2 regions of the Paenibacillus sp. G2S3 genome follow, and region 2 is predicted to be linked to the other one. Evidence: a T-box and tRNA genes for the amino acid it is inferred to sense, from the RefSeq annotation. Region 2 holds a T-box; the other holds one or more tRNA genes.
The links. The T-box of region 2 lies ahead of ileS (isoleucine--tRNA ligase). A T-box ahead of a tRNA ligase gene usually reads a tRNA of that ligase, here a tRNA-Ile.
Positions count from the first base shown of each region.

Region 1: it has a tRNA-Ile gene. The T-box ahead of ileS (isoleucine--tRNA ligase) is inferred to sense a tRNA for this amino acid. The anticodon was not compared.

Region 1 is NZ_CP126095.1:946,135-953,716, reverse strand. Features, by position in the region: gene katA (catalase KatA) at 1-497, shown strand, start outside; gene QNH28_RS04225 (sporulation protein Cse60) at 664-858, opposite strand; gene QNH28_RS04220 (GreA/GreB family elongation factor) at 1,253-1,708, shown strand; gene QNH28_RS04215 (YdeI/OmpD-associated family protein) at 1,808-2,272, opposite strand; tRNA gene QNH28_RS04210 (tRNA-Gly) at 2,375-2,445, opposite strand; tRNA gene QNH28_RS04205 (tRNA-Pro) at 2,458-2,531, opposite strand; tRNA gene QNH28_RS04200 (tRNA-Arg) at 2,562-2,638, opposite strand; tRNA gene QNH28_RS04195 (tRNA-Gly) at 2,647-2,721, opposite strand; tRNA gene QNH28_RS04190 (tRNA-Leu) at 2,728-2,811, opposite strand; tRNA gene QNH28_RS04185 (tRNA-Lys) at 2,827-2,902, opposite strand; tRNA gene QNH28_RS04180 (tRNA-Gln) at 2,910-2,984, opposite strand; tRNA gene QNH28_RS04175 (tRNA-Asp) at 3,001-3,078, opposite strand; tRNA gene QNH28_RS04170 (tRNA-Met) at 3,104-3,180, opposite strand; tRNA gene QNH28_RS04165 (tRNA-Met) at 3,253-3,329, opposite strand; tRNA gene QNH28_RS04160 (tRNA-Val) at 3,347-3,422, opposite strand; tRNA gene QNH28_RS04155 (tRNA-Glu) at 3,429-3,500, opposite strand; tRNA gene QNH28_RS04150 (tRNA-Ser) at 3,517-3,609, opposite strand; tRNA gene QNH28_RS04145 (tRNA-Asn) at 3,615-3,690, opposite strand; tRNA gene QNH28_RS04140 (tRNA-Ile) at 3,694-3,770, opposite strand; rRNA gene rrf (5S ribosomal RNA) at 3,829-3,945, opposite strand; rRNA gene QNH28_RS04130 (23S ribosomal RNA) at 4,021-6,949, opposite strand; rRNA gene QNH28_RS04125 (16S ribosomal RNA) at 7,212-7,582, opposite strand, start outside.
Region 2 is NZ_CP126095.1:5,064,616-5,072,197, forward strand. Features, by position in the region: gene ileS (isoleucine--tRNA ligase) at 1-2,195, opposite strand, end outside; T-box leader at 2,577-2,851, opposite strand; gene QNH28_RS22310 (DivIVA domain-containing protein) at 3,076-3,588, opposite strand; gene QNH28_RS22315 (YlmH family RNA-binding protein) at 3,816-4,598, opposite strand; gene QNH28_RS22320 (YggT family protein) at 4,608-4,847, opposite strand; gene QNH28_RS22325 (cell division protein SepF) at 4,882-5,322, opposite strand; gene QNH28_RS22330 (YggS family pyridoxal phosphate-dependent enzyme) at 5,334-6,020, opposite strand; gene pgeF (peptidoglycan editing factor PgeF) at 6,024-6,881, opposite strand; gene QNH28_RS22340 (YlmC/YmxH family sporulation protein) at 7,013-7,348, opposite strand; gene sigG (RNA polymerase sporulation sigma factor SigG) at 7,561-7,582, opposite strand, start outside.

The DNA.
Region 1 (7,582 bases), 2.6 Mb from region 2:
TCCCTGGTATTGAAGCTTCTCCTGATAAATTGCTACAGGGTCGACTGTTTGCTTACGGCGATGCTCACCGTCACCGTGTAGGTCCTAACCATAACAGCCTGCCTATCAACCGTCCAAAAGTAGAAGTGAAGAACTATCAACGTGACGGTGGCATGGCACTCGGCAACAATGGCGGATCCGGTGCCTATTACGAACCTAACAGCTTAGGTGGACCTAAAGAAGCACCACAGTACAAAACATCACCTTTCGAAGTATCTGGAAATGCCGACAGTGTCTCCTATAATAGTGATGACCATTATACACAACCTGGTGACTTGTATCGCCTGATGAGTGAAGAAGAACGTACCCGTCTTGTTCAAAATATCGTAGGCGCTATGACACCAGTAGAAAGTAACGATATTAAATTTCGACAAATTGCTCATTTCTATAAAGCTGATCCCGAACTGGGACAGCGTGTTGCATCCGGATTAGGATTATCCGTCCCAGACGGAGTATAAGACTGTAAATGCACTTATACAATCAAAGAGGACCTTTACCCGTAAATGGGAAAGGTCCTCTTTTTTCATAAGAAAAGCTATTGATTGCTAAAACATATAATATATAAGAACGATCACGATGCATAGCGTGGAGACAACAGATAAGCACGAAAAAAAAGTATTCCAGTTATTGCCCTTCATTTGTCTTATACACGACCAGTATACTGCTTCTTTGATGCTCTGCCCCATCACGTGAAGATTTAACTACCGAACCGTAACAGATATTCACAACCTGTTCCTCACGCAGCCCTGCCAAGAACTCATTAGCCTTATTCTCAGCATACGAATTATCAGCATCTACAAACTCTTTTACTTGAATCATCCTGATCTCTCCTTTAATAAATTTTAGTTACTTTTTATGTCTAGATTCTATAGGTAAACTCAACGAAATGTACATGGCGTATCACTCCCCTGGTAACATTTAATGTAAAATTATCTTCGAAATATAGTATAGGCATTCCGCAGTTTTCTACGAAATGCCTATAACATCAGCCTATCATAGCACCCAACTATACAATAGTCAAACGTTTTAAATACAATATTTAGTAAGAATTAATTGCCTTCACAAAATGGATTGGATTTACATATAGAAGCTGTTATACTGATCAGAAGGTTCCCTCTAGGGGACCTCTATTTGTATAGGAGGGATTTTAATATGGCAACGCGTCATAACAAATTTGCAAAGAATGTGCTACTTAGAGGGGGTGAAATCTACTATGAGCCATAGTCTAATTTATGAAGGTTCAAGGACACAACTGGTCCAGCAGCTTATTTATTTTGATGAGGAAAAAATCGCATTTCTAAATCAGTATTTCCCGGAACGAAGCAAAGAAAGAAGTAATGCTGAAACGCTGTTGTCCCGTTATTGCTCCGAGCTGGAACAATTACTTTCCCGTTTTAATGGAGAAGAATTGAACTCCCTCGTATTGATTGGAAGTCAGCTTCAGCTACGCTACTTAGACGACAATACTACAGATTCCTACACCATCGTATTTCCAAACCAGGCAGAACCTAATGATAACAAGATTTCAATGCTCTCGCCTATTGGCATGCAGCTGCTGTTAGCTCAAATCGGCAGTACATGTCAGTTAGCTATACCTTCAGGTGAGTTATCGGTAAAGATCGAAAGTATTAAGTTTGTGAATTGTGGTGAGGTAGCCGTTCTTATTTAAGCCAACTCGCACATATCCACCAACATTAACAGCGTCCCTTTTCAATCCTATTGGAAGAGGACGCTGTTCATCTATTCAGCCTGCTAACACTTCACACTCTTATTTAAGCCGCAATCCTTCAGCCAGCTTACTAATTGATTTTTCAATACGAGATGCTCTGGTTTCGGGTCTTTTCGCTCCTTCGATCCAAGTCACATACTCCTTCTGATAAGAATAAGCCAGACTGTTAAAAAAAGCCTCTGCCTGCTGATGACTATTCAGCGCATCGAGAAAATCTTCTGGGACTTCTACCTCACGTAATTGATGATCTTGCTCCATCGTCACGCGCACATTATCACCAGGTTGAGCTTTGGCTAGATCTCGCAGTTCCTTCTTTACCACCATAAAATGCTTTCCGTTTCCATGGGGCATAAGCGTTCCTCTATAGGGGATTCCATTTACATTTCCTTTTACCTGTATCCTGGACTTTGTATCAAATATTTCTTCAGTATCATAAGGGACGTTAAGATAAGTCCAGCTCCCACTTGCATCAGGTCTCACTAATTTAGCTTCAAATTCGAACATAGCTACCTCCTCAACTAAAATCCCTAAGTTCTATTGTATCCATATGAATGTAACTATACAAAAAAACACCTGTCTATAATAGACAGGTGTTTCTTAATTATAAGCGGGTGATGGGAATCGAACCCACGCTATCAGCTTGGAAGGCTGAAGTTCTACCATTGAACTACACCCGCAAAGGTATAAAATCGGGATGACACGATTTGAACATGCGACCCCCTGGTCCCAAACCAGGTGCTCTACCAAGCTGAGCTACATCCCGTCAAAACATGTAATTACTTATTAATAAAAATGGCGCGCCCTGAGAGATTCGAACTCCCGGCCTTTTGATTCGTAGTCAAACGCTCTATCCAGCTGAGCTAAGGGCGCAAAAATTATGGAGCGGAAGACGGGAATCGAACCCGCGACCCTCGCCTTGGCAAGGCGATGCTCTACCGCTGAGCCACTTCCGCAAAATATGGTGCGCGTGAAGGGACTTGAACCCCCACGTCGTGAAACGCCAGATCCTAAGTCTGGTGCGTCTGCCATTCCGCCACACGCGCACACTTTAAAAATAATGGTGAGCCATGAAGGACTCGAACCTTCGACACCCTGATTAAAAGTCAGGTGCTCTACCAACTGAGCTAATGGCTCTCATTAATGGCTGGGGATATAGGATTTGAACCTATGCATGACGGAGTCAAAGTCCGTTGCCTTACCGCTTGGCTAATCCCCAACAATAATTAACTAAATGGCGGAACCGACGAGATTCGAACTCGCGATCTCCTGCGTGACAGGCAGGCATGTTAGGCCAACTACACCACGGTTCCATAGACATAATGCATAAGAGTAAATTGGTTGCGGGGGCAGGATTTGAACCTGCGGCCTTCGGGTTATGAGCCCGACGAGCTACCGGGCTGCTCCACCCCGCGTCATTTAATAAGTATATACTATTCATTTACACTACGCCAGCTAGTCCCAAAACATCATGCTTAAGGAAAATTTGGTTGCGGGGGCAGGATTTGAACCTGCGGCCTTCGGGTTATGAGCCCGACGAGCTACCGGGCTGCTCCACCCCGCGTCGTTCTTAAATGAATATGGTGGAGGCTGAGGGGATCGAACCCCCGACCCTCTGCTTGTAAGGCAGATGCTCTCCCAGCTGAGCTAAGCCTCCATGTTATGACCCGTATGGGATTCGAACCCATGTTACCTCCGTGAAAGGGAGGTGTCTTAACCCCTTGACCAACGGGCCATGCTAATAAACTTTGTGGCGGAGAGAGAGGGATTCGAACCCTCGAGACGCTTGTGGCGCCTACACGATTTCCAATCGTGCTCCTTCGGCCAAACTCGGACACCTCTCCATAAATGGCTCCCCGAACAGGACTCGAACCTGTGACAACTCGATTAACAGTCGAGTGCTCTACCAACTGAGCTATCAGGGAATATGGTGGGCCTTAGTGGACTCGAACCACCGACCTCACCCTTATCAGGGGTGCGCTCTAACCAGCTGAGCTAAAGGCCCTTTTTAAGACACATCAATATTAAGGGCAAAAAAAATACCACGGGTAATGTGGTTTTCCGCTTGGCGGCGTCCTACTCTCCCAGGACCCTTCGGTCCAAGTACCATCGGCGCTGGAGGGCTTAACGGTCGTGTTCGGGATGGGTACGTGTGGAACCCCTCCGCTATCGCCACCAAACGGGCATTTACAGCGTAAATGCTCAGGCTTGAGTCGCCTGAAAACTGAATCCGAATTGAATTTGCGTTCTAAGTATAGGATAAGCCCTCGACCGATTAGTATTGGTCAGCTCCATGCATTACTGCACTTCCACCTCCAACCTATCTACCTCGTCGTCTTCAAGGGGTCTTACTAATTGGGAAATCTCATCTTGAGGGGGGCTTCACGCTTAGATGCTTTCAGCGCTTATCCCGTCCGTACGTAGCTACCCAGCCATGCTTCTGGCGAAACAACTGGTGCACCAGCGGTACGTCCATCCCGGTCCTCTCGTACTAAGGACAGCTCCTCTCAAATTTCCTGCGCCCACGACAGATAGGGACCGAACTGTCTCACGACGTTCTGAACCCAGCTCGCGTACCGCTTTAATGGGCGAACAGCCCAACCCTTGGGACCTACTTCAGCCCCAGGATGCGATGAGCCGACATCGAGGTGCCAAACCTCCCCGTCGATGTGGACTCTTGGGGGAGATAAGCCTGTTATCCCCAGGGTAGCTTTTATCCGTTGAGCGATGGCCCTTCCATGCGGTACCACCGGATCACTAAGTCCGACTTTCGTCCCTGCTCGACTTGTAGGTCTCGCAGTCAAGCTCCCTTATGCCTTTGCACTCTTCGAATGATTTCCAACCATTCTGAGGGAACCTTGGAACGCCTCCGTTACTCTTTAGGAGGCGACCGCCCCAGTCAAACTGCCCGCCTGACACGGTCCCCGTACCCGATAAGGGTACTAGGTTAGAACCTAGATACGATCAGGGTGGTATCCCAACGGCGCCTCCACCGAAGCTTGCGCTCCGATTTCTACGGCTCCCACCTATCCTGTACAGATCGTACCCAAATTCAATATCAAGCTGCAGTAAAGCTCCATGGGGTCTTTCCGTCTTGTCGCGGGTAACCTGCATCTTCACAGGTATTAAAATTTCACCGGATCTCTCGTTGAGACAGCGCCCAAGTCGTTACGCCATTCGTGCGGGTCAGAATTTACCTGACAAGGAATTTCGCTACCTTAGGACCGTTATAGTTACGGCCGCCGTTTACTGGGGCTTCGGTTCATAGCTTCGGGTTACCCCTAACCACTCCCCTTAACCTTCCAGCACCGGGCAGGCGTCAGCCCGTATACTTCGCCTTGCGGCTTCGCACAGACCTGTGTTTTTGCTAAACAGTCGCTTGGGCCTTTTCACTGCGGCCCCCTCGTGCTATTCACACTACCGGGGCACCCCTTCTCCCGAAGTTACGGGGTCATTTTGCCGAGTTCCTTAACGAGAGTTCTTCCGCGCGCCTTAGAATTCTCTTCTCGCCTACCTGTGTCGGTTTGCGGTACGGGCACCTTCTCCTGGCTAGAGGCTTTTCTTGGCAGTGTGAGATCATGACCTTCGCTACTACAATTTTCGCTCCCCATCACAGCCCAGCCTTAATGATGTGCGGATTTGCCTACACATCAGCCTCACTGCTTAGACGGACATATCCATCAGTCCGCGTCACTACCCTCCTGCGTCACCCCATCGCTCATAGCGGATTACGGTGGTACAGTAATTTCAAACTGTTGTCCTTCGACTACGCCTTTCGGCCTCGCCTTAGGTCCCGACTTACCCTGAGCGGACGAGCCTTCCTCAGGAAACCTTGGGCTTTCGGCGGATCAGATTCTCACTGATCTTTTCGTTACTCATACCGGCATTCTCACTTGTATGCTGTCCAGCGCTCCTTACGGTACACCTTCAACCCACATACAACGCTCCCCTACCCCAGATACATACGTATCTAGCCATAGCTTCGGTGGTGTGTTTAGCCCCGTTACATTTTCGGCGCAGAGTCACTCGACCAGTGAGCTATTACGCACTCTTTCAATGGTGGCTGCTTCTAAGCCAACATCCTGGTTGTCTGTGCAACTCCACATCCTTTCCCACTTAACACACACTTGGGGACCTTAGCTGATGGTCTGGGCTGTTTCCCTTTTGACAATGGATCTTAGCACTCACTGTCTGACTCCCGGCAATAAGTATATGGCATTCGGAGTTTGACTGAGCTTGGTAATCCTTGCGGACCCCGCACCCAATCAGTGCTCTACCTCCACTACTCTTATACCGAGGCTAGCCCTAAAGCTATTTCGGGGAGAACCAGCTATCTCCGAGTTCGATTGGAATTTCTCCGCTACCCCCACCTCATCCCCGCACTTTTCAACGTACGTGGGTTCGGGCCTCCAGTGCGTGTTACCGCACCTTCACCCTGGACAGGGGTAGATCACACGGTTTCGGGTCTACGTCCACATACTAAATCGCCCTATTCAGACTCGCTTTCGCTGCGGCTCCACCTTCTCGGCTTAACCTTGCATGTTAAACGTAACTCGCCGGTTCATTCTACAAAAGGCACGCCATCACCCATAAATAGGGCTCTGACTTTTTGTAAGCACACGGTTTCAGGTTCTATTTCACTCCCCTTCCGGGGTGCTTTTCACCTTTCCCTCACGGTACTGTTTCACTATCGGTCGCCAGGTAGTATTTAGCCTTAGCAGATGGTCCTGCTGGATTCATACGGGGTTTCACGTGCCCCGCACTACTCGGGATCCGTCTCGGAGAGAACACAGTTTAGGCTACAGGGCTTTTACCTCTATCGCGGGCCTTTCCAGACCTCTTCGCCTACCATATTCCTTTGTAACTCCATGTGAGACGTCCCACAACCCCTAAGAGCAAGCTCTTAGGTTTAGGCTGTTCCGCGTTCGCTCGCCGCTACTGACGGAATCACTATTGTTTTCTCTTCCTCAGGGTACTTAGATGTTTCAGTTCCCCTGGTCTGCCTCTACATTTCCTATGTATTCAGAAATGAGTAACTGCGAATTACCACAGCTGGGTTTCCCCATTCGGACACCCCCGGATCAAAGCTTGCTTACAGCTCCCCGAGGCAGTTTCGTTGTTCGCCACGTCCTTCGTCGGCTCCTGGCGCCTAGGCATCCTCCGTGTGCTCTTATTAGCTTAACCTTGATTTTTCCGCAGGAAAATATCATACAATGACATTTCTCTTGGAATCATCTCACTAATAACATTTACTTGTTTGCACAAGTTGCTAAAAGATGTTCTAAAACGCAAATTCGTTTCGGTATCCAGTTTTCAAGGATCAAGTCTTACTTGAGAGCTTAAACTCTCAAAACTGAGCAACGAGTGAGTAACAGGCCTAAACCTGAGATTTGGAAGTTTAACTTCCGATTTGAATGTCTCCATTGCAGGAAACGATTCTCCATAGAAAGGAGGTGATCCAGCCGCACCTTCCGATACGGCTACCTTGTTACGACTTCACCCCAATCATCTACCCCACCTTCGGCGGCTGGCTCCCTTGCGGGTTACCCCACCGACTTCGGGTGTTGTAAACTCTCGTGGTGTGACGGGCGGTGTGTACAAGACCCGGGAACGTATTCACCGCGGCATGCTGATCCGCGATTACTAGCAATTCCGACTTCATGCAGGCGAGTTGCAGCCTGCAATCCGAACTGAGACCGGCTTTGATGGGATTGGCTTCACCTCGCGGCTTCGCTTCCCGTTGTACCGGCCATTGTAGTACGTGTGTAGCCCAGGTCATAAGGGGCATGATGATTTGACGTCATCCCCACCTTCCTC
Region 2 (7,582 bases):
TCACCTAGACCACTACCCCAGAAACGGTCACGGGAACGACGGATATACCAGTTACTCAGCTCATCTATAAAGTTCTCAATGGCTTTAGATGTATTCACGAAGTCATTTGCCGCAAGTCCTTTGTCCACCAAAAGAATCAAGCTGTTCAGACGGGACAAAATCCAGCGGTCCAGCTTATGTTCCGATACTTTAAAAGGATGATCGGCTGGATCATAACCATCGATGCCTGCATAAAGCGTCAAGAACGCATGCGTATTCACCAGTGTATCTACAACTTTAGATTTGGTTTCCCCTACAAGACCACGAGAGAAACGTTTGTTATTCCACGGTGCACTATCAGATAGGATCGCCCAACGGAAAGCATCCGTGCCGTAATCGTTCATGATTTCCCAAGGATCAATAACATTGCCTTTGGATTTGGACATTTTTTGCCCATTCTCATCAAGGATATGACCGTGAGCAATTACTGCTTTATATGGAGCTTTACCTTTAAACAAGGTAGACACAGCTAGTAAGCTGTAGAACCATCCACGTGTCTGGTCGATCCCTTCACAGATCATATCCGCTGGATATTGATCATTCAGCTTATCCTCGTTCTCAAATGGATAATGACTTTGCGCAAATGGCATCGAACCACTATCGAACCAAACATCGATAACTTCTGGTGTGCGAACCATCTCTGCACCTTCACTGAAAGGACTGCGTAGCTTGATTTTATCTACAAAAGGCTTATGCAGCTCGATATCCTCAGGAACATCGCCGATAGCCATTGCTCTCAGTTCTTCAATGCTGTGTGGAGCGAACTCTTTGCCCGTTTCTTGACATACCCAAACGTTAAGCGGTGTACCCCAGTAACGATTACGGCTGATATTCCAGTCCACCAGTTCATCTAAGAACTTACCGAAACGACCTTCACGTACATTCTCAGGGTACCAATCTACACTGTTGTTGTTAGCAATCAGCTGATCTTTGATCGATGTAGTGTTGATGAACCAGCTGTCTGTTGCATAGTACAAGAGTGGTGTATCACAACGCCAGCAGAACGGATAGCTGTGCTCATATTTTTCTTTGCCGTAAAGTAGTCCTTTTTCAGACAACACCTTAACGATATCCAGATCGCAATCTTTTACGAAACGTCCAGCAAAATCAGACACTACATCTGTATACTTACCAGAATTATCAACTACGTTCACGAAGCTGATGCCATTCTCGCGGCAAGTCTTGTAGTCATCTTCACCATGCGCTGGTGCCATGTGCACGATCCCTGTACCACTGGAATCTGTAACGAAGGAAGCACCTACGATGACATTGCTTTTCTCTGCCTTGATGAATCCGAATGGAGGTGCGTAAGTTTTGCCGATAAACTCGGAACCTTTATGTGTAGAAAGGACTGTGTGCTCGCCTTTCATTACTTCTTCCACCAAGTTCTTGGCAACGATGTACACACCGTCTTCTTGTTGTACACGTACATAATCCATGTCCGGGTTCATAGCTAGTGCCATATGGGCTGGCAAGGTCCAAGGTGTTGTCGTCCAAGCCAATACGTAGTCTCCGCTGTCATCCATCTTGAACTTTGCAGTCGCACTGAGATCCTTGACAGTCTTGTAGCCTTGGGCTACTTCATGGGAGCTTAGAGTAGTCTGGCAGCTTGGGCAGTAAGGACTAACGCGGTGTCCGCGGTAGAGCAGCCCTTTGTCATGCACCGTAGCCAAGATGTTCCACACGCTCTCGATATAGGTATTATCCAAGGTTACGTAAGGATTATCTAGATCCGTCCAGTATCCGATCCCCTCTGTAAACTCGCGCCATTGCTTCTCATAGCCAAAGACGCTATCTTTACATTCCTGAATGAATTTTTCTACGCCATATTCCTCGATCTCTTGCTTACCGGAGATGCCAAGCTTCTTCTGTACGCCTAGTTCTACTGGCAGACCATGTGTATCCCAGCCCGCTTTACGTACCACGCGGTAACCTTTCATCGTTTGGTAACGACCGATGAAATCCTTGATTACACGGCCCAGCACGTGCCCGATATGCGGTGCACCATTCGCTGTTGGAGGACCTTCGTAAAATACATAGTTCGGACGTCCTTCACGATTCTCCATGGATTTACGGAACGTATTTTCGTCGCTCCATTTCTTCAGTATGCGGACATCTCTTGCCCGTGCTTTTTCTCTGACATCTACTTTTTGCATGTGATGGTCAATCCTTCCATGGTTTAGTCTTTAAAGCTCTTTCGATCCTTGGGCGATCCGGGTGCAGCAGTTGCCGCTTCTTTGCCGGGCACCCGAGCCGCGATCCCGTAGGGCAGCACTGGCTCGGGGGCCATAGGGATGGCGAGTGAAACGCCGGTCTGCTCTAACAGTGAAGGCCCCGCAGGCGAACCCGCCAGGGGAGCCTAAGAAGGGCCGCTCCTTCAGCCACATGAGTCCGTTCGCTTCCACCACCGTACCCGTTTGCACGAGGCTTTACATTGCGGGTGTCCAGAGGGCGGCAGCCCTTTGGGGTCCCCCTTAGAAAAGGGGATTTAGGGGGATGGCCACCCCGGAACAACAAAATAAGCGTCATCCCACCCCCAAAGGGGCGAGACGACGCTCGCGATACCACCCTAATTCTGCGCATGAGCACATCCTTAAGGGGAGTGTATTCAGCACAATCTCAGTCCTGCGCGTAAATCTCATGCACAGGTCCGGTGTAACGTCCGGCAGACGGCTAAGCTTACGCACGATCAACGCTTCAGCTTAACTTCTAGGGGAAGATCTTCCGGCAGGGTTCGAACAATCGGCTCTCAGCAATCGCCGACTCTCTGGAGAACGTTACCTTGTCGTACTTGTCCCGTCATCGAATACATATAAACATTATACAGATATGTTCTATTTATAGACTTTTTAAGTCTAAATGTCAACAACCGCTAGCGAAATCCGCATTTGGAGTATACCTGTGCAGGCGGAATACTTTATTATGATCGATTTTAGCGAAAAATAAAAATAGAGGGAATAACTCCCTCTATTTAGCCGATTTTAGTATGAAATTATATAATCACAAACCAAATCAGCATTCATTCATCATAATGCATTAGATACGATGTAGAACATCATCCTTAAAAGTTACGCTCTCGCTTGCCTCACGACTCTCCAAGGCATTCCAGTCATCCTGTGACAACAGCTCGAGCTGTGCTTCCACCAATGTGCGGAAACGAGTGCGATAGATCGAAGCTTGCTTACGCAATTCTTCAGTCTCAATAGCAACCTTACGGGATTTGGATAACGCTTCGTTAATAATCCGATCCGCGTTCTTTTCCGCTTCCTTGATAATGAGCTGCGATTCCTTCTTGGAGTTGTTCTTCACATCATCCGCTGCTTCCTGAGCGACTAAGATCGTCTTCGATAAACTCTCTTCAATATTCACAAAATGATCCAAGCGCTCTTGAATAGACAACAGCTGATTCTGCAGCTCTTTGTTCTCACGGATGACACTTTCGTAATCCTTAATTACTTGATCCAGAAATTCGTTGACCTCGTCCTCATCATAACCGCGAAGTCTCCGAGAGAACTCCTTGTTATGTATATCGAGCGGTGTTAATGGCATGCTGTGCACCTCCTAGAAATTTCGGACCTTCTAAGTCTCTGAATCATACCTGCGCAGCAGACAAAGAAGAAAGACTGTACTTCAAGTAAAGGCAGAGGATGTATCGACGTTCCAACTGCCATTCATGGTTCGCCTCTTTTATAAAATATCGGCGTCCTGCTTTAAAAATGTTTGATTCCCTCGAAATAATCAATTTCGACAAGTAAAGCCGGATTCCTGCAAGGGATTCACACAAATTTACCAACCTGAACACGGTATCGGCCCTTTTTCGTCAAACTACCAACCTCTAGAACCTTGAATCGACCAAATCCTTGAATAGATACCATGTCACCATCTTTAAGTCCGCAGGAAGGGTCTTCTTCCACTTTCCAATTTACCCGAACGCGCCCAGCCTTGATGGGAGCAAGAATTTTGCTTCGGCTCAGCCGTGTTACATCTGCGGCAATGCCATCCAATCGTAGGGACGCTACAGTCAAATCCATCATTTCCAGCTTCACCTCACTATTACGCAAGGCAGAAAGTGGCAATACCTCCGTGCTCACCTGTATTCGGTGTACTCCAGTTAAATTCATGGCTAAATAATCTGCAATATCTGCAGCTACTACCACATGACAACCATCGTCCAGAACATGAATATCACCGATTTTTCCACGTTTTACTCCAAGACCCAGTATAGAGCCCATGTAGTCCCCATGCTCTAGCGCCAAAAACTTTTGCTCACCAGAGGTTATCGCAAGAACGCTCAGCTCCATGTCCTCATGATCCAGATCACGATAATCAGGTGCAATGAGTGCTCGCTTCCGCTCTGCCTCAGGGTGGCCGCCTTCCCATCTGACAATAACGTCCGGATGGCGGTTAACCAGACTTTGCAGAATAAATCCTTGGCGCGGATCTAGAAATTCGGTCAGTTTCGTCTCATGATATTCTCCAGCATGGGTAACCCATTCCCAAGCCTTGTCCACAAATTGTCTTTCATCGGGATGAAAATGCCCGTAAACTTCTGTCTTCATCACTTCTGCCTAAAAAATTAAGTGCAAAATGGATTTGAGTCCACCTGCCGCAAATTCCAGGACGAATAGTGCAATGATCGGGGAAATATCAAGCGTACCAAATAGTGGCGGAATAAACCGACGAAATGGTGTCAAATAAGGCTCAACAAGCTTACTTAGCAGTTCTCCGATAAAGCTCTCACGAACGTTTGGTAACCACGACATCAGTACGTAGAAAATAATCATGAAAAGATAAATATTAAATAGCATATCAATAATGTAATCAATTTGGGGCAAAGCTCATTCACCTCATTCTGTTATAGTCTGGATCGTCACCTAGGATTTCCGTAATGGCACCTTGAATTTCAACGGTATCTGGCGTGCACATAAATATATTGCCCCCAATTTTAGAGATTCCTCCCCCAAGGGCATAAACGGTTCCACTTAAAAAATCAATAATTCTCATTGCCTGATCATTACGGACACGCTGAAGATTGATCACTACCGTCCGGTGAGAACGGAGATGGTCCGCAATTTCCTGAGCCTCATCGTACGAACGTGGCTCATAAAGTACAACTTTTACATTCTTCTGCGAATGGATACTGACAACGTTGCCCCTTTGATTTTTGCGGGTTTCGACAGGGGCTGGCTCATACTCATCCTCTTCGTGGATTTGCTCCCGCTCCACAACTTCTTCTTCCTCCTGCAAGCCCAAAAAACTCATAAATCGGTTCATAACGCTCATCACGATCCCTCCTAATGGCCTACTAACACCGTACCCAGGCGTACCCAGGTAGCTCCTTCTTGTATCGCCACCTCAAAATCATTCGACATTCCCATTGAAAGCTCCGTAATCGGCTCAGGTGTCAAAGCAAGTTGATTGAGCTCATCGCGCAGCTCACGAAGTCCGCGAAATACAGGGCGGGTAAGCTCCGGATCACCTTCTAAAGGCGCCATCGTCATTAGTCCAATTACTTTTACACGGTCGAGACTAGCAATTTCACGTAAAAATCCAGGTACCGCCTCAGGCGACAGACCAAATTTCGTATCTTCTCCAGAAATGTTTACTTGAAGAAAGACATTCACTTCTTGATCTGCGGCAATCGCCTTTTTGTGTAATTCTTGTGCCAGGGATATCCGGTCCAAAGAATGTATATATTGAAACTTGCCAATAACGTCTTTAACCTTATTGGTCTGCAAATGCCCGATAAAGTGCCATGTCCCTTGGTCCCCTAAAACCTTCCATTTGTGCTCAGCATCCTGCCAGCGACTCTCGGCAATATGCTCTAGGCCTGCCTCCAATACGGAGGACACCATTTCCAGAGAAACATATTTCGTCACTGCAATTACCTTGACGTCATTTCGTTCCCGGCCGCTTGCCGCGCAGGCACGTGCTACACGTTCCTCTACCTCAGCAATTCTCTCCTGCAGTGTTAAAGCCAACTTTCAACTCTCCTTTATTCCGATCCAGCTCGTCATCCTGCCTGTAACCCCATTTTCTTTACGATAAGAAAAGAACAATTCTTGATTACAGCTTGTACACCAAGATGTACATTCGATATGAGTCGGCAATATTCCTGCTTTAATCATAATGCGTCGATTCATTTCTTTCAAGTTTAGCATGTATTTGTTCTCATCTGTGTCAGATGTTCTGTACAGCTCCACAGTACCGGCTGTTTCTGTTGACTTACTCAGATCACCTTCCAATTGGCGGACATGCTTCATCACATAATCGTCCACTTCATAACAGCAGTCACCAATGGAGGGTCCGATCGCTGCAATAATGTCCTGCGGGTGGCTGCCGTAAATGGTCTCCATTTTACTCACCATAGCTGCTGCAATCTGGGCCACAGTTCCCTTCCAACCAGCATGCGCAAGACCGACGACTTGGTGCACTGGATCATAAAAGTAAAGAGGCACGCAATCTGCATAAAAAGAAGTCAGCAAAACTCCCGGTACATCCGTAAGCAAACCATCGGTTGTCTGAAATGCCGAGGTTCTATCCTTTTGACCCCGACCACGATCAGCTTCCCTTACCACTGCTATTTCTGCTCCATGGGTTTGTTCTCCACAGGTCCAAGCTTCCAGCTTGAAATCAAGAGCTTCCGCAAGCCCCCTACGATTCGTTAAGACATCTTCCGGAGCATCCCCAACATGAAATGCACAATTCAGGCTGTCATAAGGCTTTTTGCTAGCCCCTCCCTGTCTACCCGTAAAACCTGCTGTAATTTCTTTATGCTCCTCACGCCAAGGCTCCAGATGGAGCAGCATAAGTGTTTCCTTCCCCTGCACAAACGGTTCCATATCCTCACCTCCGCCTTAGTGTACCACATGTAAATACCCCCACAAAATGCTGTTTAAGCTAGAAAGCTAAATTTACTAACTTTTAAGCCATGCCATTTCGAACTTTTATAAAAAACAAAAAACGCACCTAATTAATAAGTGCGCCGTTCGCCTCGTTCCAAATACATCGTTTCTCGCTCGTCCTGCCCTTGAGGCATTCTTGATTCTTCAATCTTCACAAGCACAACATCAGACCCGATTTTGACAATATTTCGCCATGGAATAATCAGATCCGTTCCTCCACCGAACAATCCCATAAACCGAGTGTATCCGGGAATTACGATGGCATCAATAACACCTCGGCGTAAATCAAGCTCTAAGTCACTGATTTGGCCCAGCCGCTTACCGTCCACAATGTTAATAACGTCCTTAGTCTGAAAATCAGAGATTTTCATTTTTTTGGCTGATCCTAAATAATCCTCGTTCATCTCACCACCCCTGTACAATCAGACCTATAGTCCAATATATGTTATGAAAGCTTGGCCACATGCATGAAATATCCCCACAAAGTGAGGCTATGCTTCGAGGCTTACTCAGGTACTTTGCGGGGCCCCCAATATATACTTCCTGAAACATTAAAAAGAGGAGATCATCTAAAATCCTTATAACGGATTCTAGATATCTCCTCACTTCAGACGATTTAAGACTTCACATACTTTTGC